Regions from separate parts of the Corallincola spongiicola genome, predicted to be linked through region 1. Evidence: predicted binding sites of a transcription regulator. Region 1 holds the regulator's gene; each other region holds the start of a gene.
The links. The regulator sigma-54, encoded in region 1, starts transcription at its own class of promoters, with help from an activator protein. The targets are predictions, from matches to a motif close to GTTGGCACGNNNNTNGNNT.
Positions count from the first base shown of each region.

Region 2: the regulator sigma-54 is predicted to act here: its motif matches at 1,135-1,153, upstream of EXY25_RS14150 (putative urea ABC transporter substrate-binding protein).
Region 3: the regulator sigma-54 is predicted to act here: its motif matches at 1,478-1,496, upstream of flgB (flagellar basal body rod protein FlgB).

Region 1 is NZ_SHLY01000004.1:241,007-243,281, forward strand. Features, by position in the region: gene lptB (LPS export ABC transporter ATP-binding protein) at 1-607, shown strand, start outside; gene EXY25_RS13275 (RNA polymerase factor sigma-54) at 697-2,193, shown strand; gene hpf (ribosome hibernation promoting factor) at 2,225-2,275, shown strand, end outside.
Region 2 is NZ_SHLY01000005.1:123,804-126,078, reverse strand. Features, by position in the region: gene EXY25_RS14150 (putative urea ABC transporter substrate-binding protein) at 1-903, opposite strand, end outside; guanidine-I (ykkC/yxkD leader) riboswitch at 977-1,075, opposite strand; gene EXY25_RS14145 (cyclic nucleotide-binding domain-containing protein) at 1,425-1,865, shown strand; gene EXY25_RS14140 (protein-disulfide reductase DsbD family protein) at 2,179-2,275, shown strand, end outside.
Region 3 is NZ_SHLY01000009.1:71,221-73,495, forward strand. Features, by position in the region: gene EXY25_RS17955 (flagellar hook assembly protein FlgD) at 1-619, opposite strand, end outside; gene flgC (flagellar basal body rod protein FlgC) at 641-1,054, opposite strand; gene flgB (flagellar basal body rod protein FlgB) at 1,057-1,452, opposite strand; gene EXY25_RS17970 (CheR family methyltransferase) at 1,608-2,275, opposite strand, start outside.

The sequences.
Region 1 (2,275 bases):
AGGTAAAACAACCACCTTCTATATGGTAGTTGGACTGGTACCCAACGATAAAGGGCGCATCACGATTGACGATGAAGATGTGACCCTTTCACCCATGCATATCAGAGCACGCAAGGGGATCGGTTACCTGCCACAGGAGTCCTCCATTTTTCGTAAGCTCAGTGTCGCTGACAACATCATGGCAGTACTGCAAACCCGTCCAGAGTTAAGCCGGTTACAGCGCACGGAAACCTTGGAACATCTGCTAGAAGAGTTTAGCATCACTCACATAAGAGATAGCTTAGGTATGTCACTGTCAGGTGGTGAACGCCGTCGAGTAGAGATAGCCAGAGCGCTGGCTGTGGAACCTAGGTTCGTGCTGCTGGATGAGCCTTTCGCTGGCGTAGACCCTATCTCAGTCACAGATATAAAAAAGATTATTCAACACCTTAGAGACCGTGGTCTCGGTGTATTGATCACTGATCATAACGTGCGAGAAACACTCGATGTGTGCGAATATGCTTATATCGTTAGCCACGGAGAGTTAATCGCCGAAGGAAAACCGGAACAAGTGTTAGCCGACCAAAAGGTACGAGACGTATATCTCGGGGAACAATTCCGGCTATAGTGTAAGTAACCAGCGTTGATACATCGGGCTCTTTTGAGTGCCGATTAACGATGACAGCAACAGCATTATTTTAAATGTCACGGAAGTAGATGAAACCGTCATTACAGTTACGTTTAGGTCAGCAACTCACCATGACGCCGCAATTGCAGCAAGCAATCCGGCTATTGCAATTGTCGACGCTCGACCTTCAGCAAGAGATCCAAGAAGCGCTGGATAATAATCCGCTACTCGAGCAAAACGAAGCGGAAGAAACCAGTGAGCAAGTTAATGGTGAAAGCCATACCGCGACTGACAAGCTGGAACAAACCACGGCTAATGCTGAAAATAATCAGTCGGAAGAGCGCGAAGATGCAGCCATGGAAACATCTGAGGCGCTCAACCAACAACAAATCAATGAAGAACTGCCTACCGATACAACCTGGGATGACCACCTTTCAGCAGCGCCCGTTTCAGGTTCCTCGTTCAGTGATGACGCCGACTTTACCTATCAAGGCGAAACCACAGAGTCGTTGCAAGATCATCTGGAATGGCAGATGCAATTAACCCCGTTCACAGATGTCGACAGAGCCATTGCGACATCGATAATCGATGGGATTGATGAATCGGGTTACCTGACGGTCACCGCCGACGATATTCTTACTTCTTTAGGGCAGGAAGATATCGAACTTGATGAAGTAGAAGCGGTCATTAAGCGAGTACAACTGTTCGATCCCATTGGCGTAGGTGCCCGCACATTGCAGGAGTGTCTGCTGGTACAACTCAATCAGTTTGCCAAAGAGACACCTTGGCTAAAAGAGTGCCGCCAGGTTATTGGCCAGTATATTGACCTGCTAGCCAGCCGGGATTATCGCCAATTGATGCGCAAGACCAAACTGAAAGAAGACCAGCTCCGTGAAGTTCTGCGGGTGATCCAATCGTTGAATCCGCGTCCCGGCAGCGCAGTGATCAGCGGTGATGAGCAATATGTGATCCCCGATGTGTCGGTAATGAAAAAAGCTGGACGTTGGGTGGTTGAGCTAAACCCCGACTCGGTACCCAAGCTGAAAGTGAATCAGCAATACGCAGCGATGAGCCGGACGGTAAAGAACACCACTGACAGTCAATATATACGCTCCCACCTGCAGGAAGCGAAGTGGTTTATCAAAAGTCTGGAAAGTCGTAACGACACCCTACTCAAGGTCGCCAACTGTATTGTACAGTTCCAACGCGACTTCTTTGAGTACGGCGATGAAGCGATGAAGCCAATGGTACTCAATGATATTGCCTTAGCGGTTGATATGCACGAGTCCACCATCTCTCGAGTAACCACACAAAAATATATGCATACCCCGCGGGGTATTTTCGAACTCAAGTATTTCTTCTCCAGTCATGTCAGTACTGAAAGTGGCGGAGAATGTTCTTCAACGGCAATTAGAGCGTTAATCAAGAAACTTGTGGCGGCAGAAATCCCTAATAAGCCTTTGTCAGATAGCAAGATTGCTGACCTACTGGCAGATCAGGGAATTCAGGTAGCGCGGAGAACCATTGCGAAGTATCGGGAATCCTTGTCTATTCCACCGTCAAATCAGCGAAAAAGCTTGCTATAGCAGGCAATAAAACTAAATAAGGATGAGGTCTATGCAAATCAATCTTACCGGCCATCATGTAGAAGTAACAGACTCTCTGCGA
Region 2 (2,275 bases), on a different contig from region 1:
CTCGAATGAGAATTCGGCCACGTACTTCATGGTGTCTTTCAACTGTGCACTGGTGGTGAACTCAACCGCTGAAGCGGGGGTGTAGAACATCTTGGTAGATGCAAGCTGTGCTTCGTAACCTTTCAAGTCGGTACCGGAAGCCACTCCCATGGCGTAACGGGCTTTCTCACCGACGTCGCCATCAGTGCTCATCACACCCATGATCTCGTACCAGGCGCCCACCAAGGCTTTACCAAAAGCAGGGTTTTCTTTCAGGGTGTCGGTGTTAACCACTAACAGATCGATGATCTCACCAGGGATCTGCGAAGAATCAAATACCTTCGCCGCGTTCGGCATGGTCGTGATCTCAGACAGCAGCGGGTTCCAGGTAGTCACCGCGGTCACATCTTTCGTCGTAAACGCAGCCACTAGATCCGCATCAGAGGTGTTAACCACCTTAATATCTTTTTCACTCAAACCCACGGTCGACAAACCGCGCGCCAATAGATAATGGGAAACCGACAGCTCAACCAGATTCACCTGTTGGCCCTTAATGTCGGCCAGTGACGCGCCCTCTTTTAGCACTACGCCATCATTGCCGTTGGAGAAATCACCAACAATCAGTGCGGTAGAATCAACACCGCCAGCGGCGGGAATGGTCAGGGCATCCATGTTGGTCATGGTACAGCCGTCAAAGGCGCCTGCGGTGTACTGGTTGATCGACTCAACGTAGTCGTTGATCTGCACAACATCGATCTCGATGTCATATTTGTCCGCCCATTTGTTGACGATGCCTTCCGCCTCGCCGTAATGCCAAGGCATCCAGCCAACGTAGATGGACCAACAGATCTTGAAGTTGTCTTTAGCGAATGAAGCGGGAGATGCGAGCAGTAATAGCGCGAGTGCCGTGGCTTTGATTTTCATTGAGCGTACCCCTTTCGTATTGGCGTTTTTTATTTGCGCAGAAGGTGACGACGGCATCACTGCCTTCGGTTCATCCTCCCGGGCTTTTATCCCGCCGTGTAACCTCGAAAGAGGTCGTTCGCTCTCGGACCAGACACTTGCAAGGCAAGCCGGAACCCTAGCCAACTATTTTCCAAATTGTCGGAACAGTAAAGGCAAACAACGCCATCAACTCTTCTGCTGCAAATACTAATACAAATGCTGTGCCAATCAATAAAACACCTATAAAACAGTTAATTAAATAAAATAGAGTTCAAAACAGATAAACCACCGCCCCCAAACGGTGCAACCAACGAGATCTATATCACTGCGATTGGGCAATTAGAGTGCATCGTCCAACCTAGTTAAGAAAGCAATACTCGACCATCGAAACAGAATGCTGCTTCACTCCGATTATTGTCGCGAGATATTAGGCTATGCTTTTGACATAGCAACGTTTTCTAGCTTCATAACGAGCCAACAGAAACTCGGGCAAAGTCACGATGACACAAAACGAAATGATAGATCTGCTGCATTCATTGGCTGTCTTCAAAGACCTAAGCCACCGGCAACATGTTGTGTTGGCAAAATACGCGGTAATTGAAGAGATACCAGCGGGTGAGATATTGATTTCAGATGGTGTTTGCTTTGACAGGCTAAGCCTCATTCTCTCGGGTAAAGTCGGTTATTACCGGCAAGAGCGAGGCGCAGCGGAATCATTGGTGATGGAATCTTACCAATCCTATTTTGTCGGTATATTTGGTTTACTTTTCAAACGCAGCCCGGGGGTCAAAGCCCGCGTGCTTGAACCAGTAAAAATGCTATCGTTGCAATTTGAACATATTGCTTTCTTTGAAAAAAATGAACCTGCTATCGCCTTAGCCTTGTACAAAAACATCTCCATGCTTTGTGCTGAAACGATACTAAGAGTGATAAATAAATGAATAGATTATGTGGCTAGCCCCCTCTGCGGCAGCGACATAAGTGATGATTTTCTACGTAAAACCATCGTTCTCCCAGTTACCATGCAGTAGCCCTCAACCTGTAGTGTTTAATGCGCCCGCGGAGATCGGCTTATTCCATCTCCAAAACATATGCACCTCTATCATTCTAGTGCTCTCAAGTTCACTGTTTCGTCCTTGAAACAAAATGAACGCTTTATCGGTCTGGATCGTATAGTCAGCGGTAAGTGGTCAGCGCTACACTGAGCACTGCAACAGATTGCCCATAGAGATGATTAATGAGAGTACCTAACAGATGAGCAGATGGTTGTTCCTATTCGTTGTTGTTATCAACGCGTTGGCATTAAGCAGTGCTCATGCCGCCTCAGAACCACAACAACATCCCCATATCG
Region 3 (2,275 bases), on a different contig from region 1:
CGTTGGCGCCACTAATACTGACGCTATCAACCTTGGCGTAAGTAGAGATTGGCAGTTCGACGCTGCTATCTCCCTGAAGAGCGTATGCCTTCACTACATAATTACCCTGCGGCAACTGATTGCCGCTTGCATCTGTACCGTCCCATTCAAAGCGGGCATTTCCAGCCTCCTTTGCCCCCATCGTAATGGAATGCACCACCTGCCCTGTGGTGTCTTCGATGCGAACGGTGACGTTATTTGTTGGCGCAGATAAACTCACGACACCATCAATGCCTGTGGTATCCGTCTTATGGCTATAGCCTGTCGGTACCAATACCTTTTGGCCCACCAAAGATGAAGCTTGTAGTGCTTGGCTCGAACTCATAATGGAGTTCAAACCTGTCATCTGTTCATTTAGTTGACCGATGCCTTCCGCCGTTGTAAACGAGCTCATCTGCGCCACCATCTCAGCGTTCTCAACCGGTTTAAACGGATCTTGATACGCCAGCTGCTGAGTCAAAAGCTGAAAGAAATCTTCCTGCGACAACATGGTGTCTTTCGGTTGATCACTGATTTCCGTTTGCGGCTCTTGCCAACTCAACTGATCGATATAATTGCTGCTTCCGCTTATCTCACTCACAATTAGCTCTCCTTACCCGACTTACTTGCCGAGCTGAAGCGTACGATTAAGCATCTGCTTTGCCGCATCAGCGATCTGAACATTGGTTTGATAACTTCGAGAAGCCGACATCATGTCCGCCATCTCTTCAACGGTATTAACGTTAGGCTTAAAGATATACCCCTGTTCATCCGCCATCGGGTGCTCAGGATCATATTGTCGAATCAGTGGCTTATCACTTTCGACGATCCCTTTCACCTCAACCGGAACAGCACTCTGGTCGCGCATGGCGCTGTCAAACTGCGCTGCAAATACCGGATGTCGCGCACGGTAAGTGGTATCAATACTGCTCGACACACTGTCAGCGTTAGCGAGGTTACTCGCGGTGGTGTTCAGACGGATAGACTGAGCACTCATTCCTGAACCTGCGACATCTAGAACGTTAAACAGACTCATGCCTATTCTCCTTTAATTGCTGAAGTAAGACCGCGGAACTTACTGCCTAAGAAGGTCAGCGAGGCTTGATGCTCCAAGGCATTTTGCAGGTAGTTATTCCGCTCTACCTGCATATCAACCGTATTTCCGTCGCCCGTATCAGGTTGATTGGGCACGCGATACTTAAGCTCGCCGGTCGGCGGCAAATTGACATTAAAATGCCGCTCATTAGTACTTGCCATGGCAAAGCCCTGCCGCGTCTGCGCATTAGCTAATGCCTGCTTAAAATCGATATCCTGCGCTTTGTATTGAGGGGTATCAGCATTGGCGATATTACTAGCCAAGACTTCAGCCCGCTGGGTACGGATACCGACAGTGTGCTGATGAATTCCCAATGCGCGATCAAAACTAATAGCCATAACGATTCCTCCACTGAAATTGTAAAAGCAATAGTCATGCCAAAGAATTTTTGGCGCTTACACGAAAGGCAAAAGAAGCAATACAAATAGGACAGACAAAAAATGCGCCAACCATGGCGCATTTTTAAGATAAGCAGATTGAGGGAGTAACCAGGCTACTTCTTCACTTTATACACGATCCCCGGATTACAACGGATCATCTCAAAATCATCACTGAGCCCAGTGATCGACTCTGACGCGCCAAGAAACAGGTGTCCTCCCGGGTTCAATGCGCCAGCAAACTGCTTCAATATCTTAGATTTCACTTCAGGAGAGAAGTAAATCAGTACGTTACGACAAAAAATCAGATCAAAACGCCCTAACAAGGCGTAACTATCCAATAAATTACAGTGACGGAAACTGACCAAGCCTCGCACTTTCGCATTCAAGCGCATTTTGTCGCCTGATGCTTCAAAGAACATACGCTTTCTTTCTGGAGACAAACCGCGAGCCAACGCCAAAGAGTCATATTCGGCGAGCTTACACTGCTCCAACATGCTATTGGATATGTCTGTCCCAAGTATCTTTCCACCACCCGGTAATGCCCCCGGCTTATTTTGCTGGTATTCCAACAAACTCATAGCAATAGAGTATGGCTCCTGACCCGAAGAACTTGCCGCCGACCAAATTTTGACGGGGCCACGATGACGAGCATATTCAGGCAGAATACGATTCTTCAACAGTTCAAAAGGATAGGTATCTCTAAACCACAAGGTTTCGTTGGTTGTCATCGCGTCAATCACTGATGCGCGCAGCTCTCGCTCTCTAGGCTGCATCGAGCGAC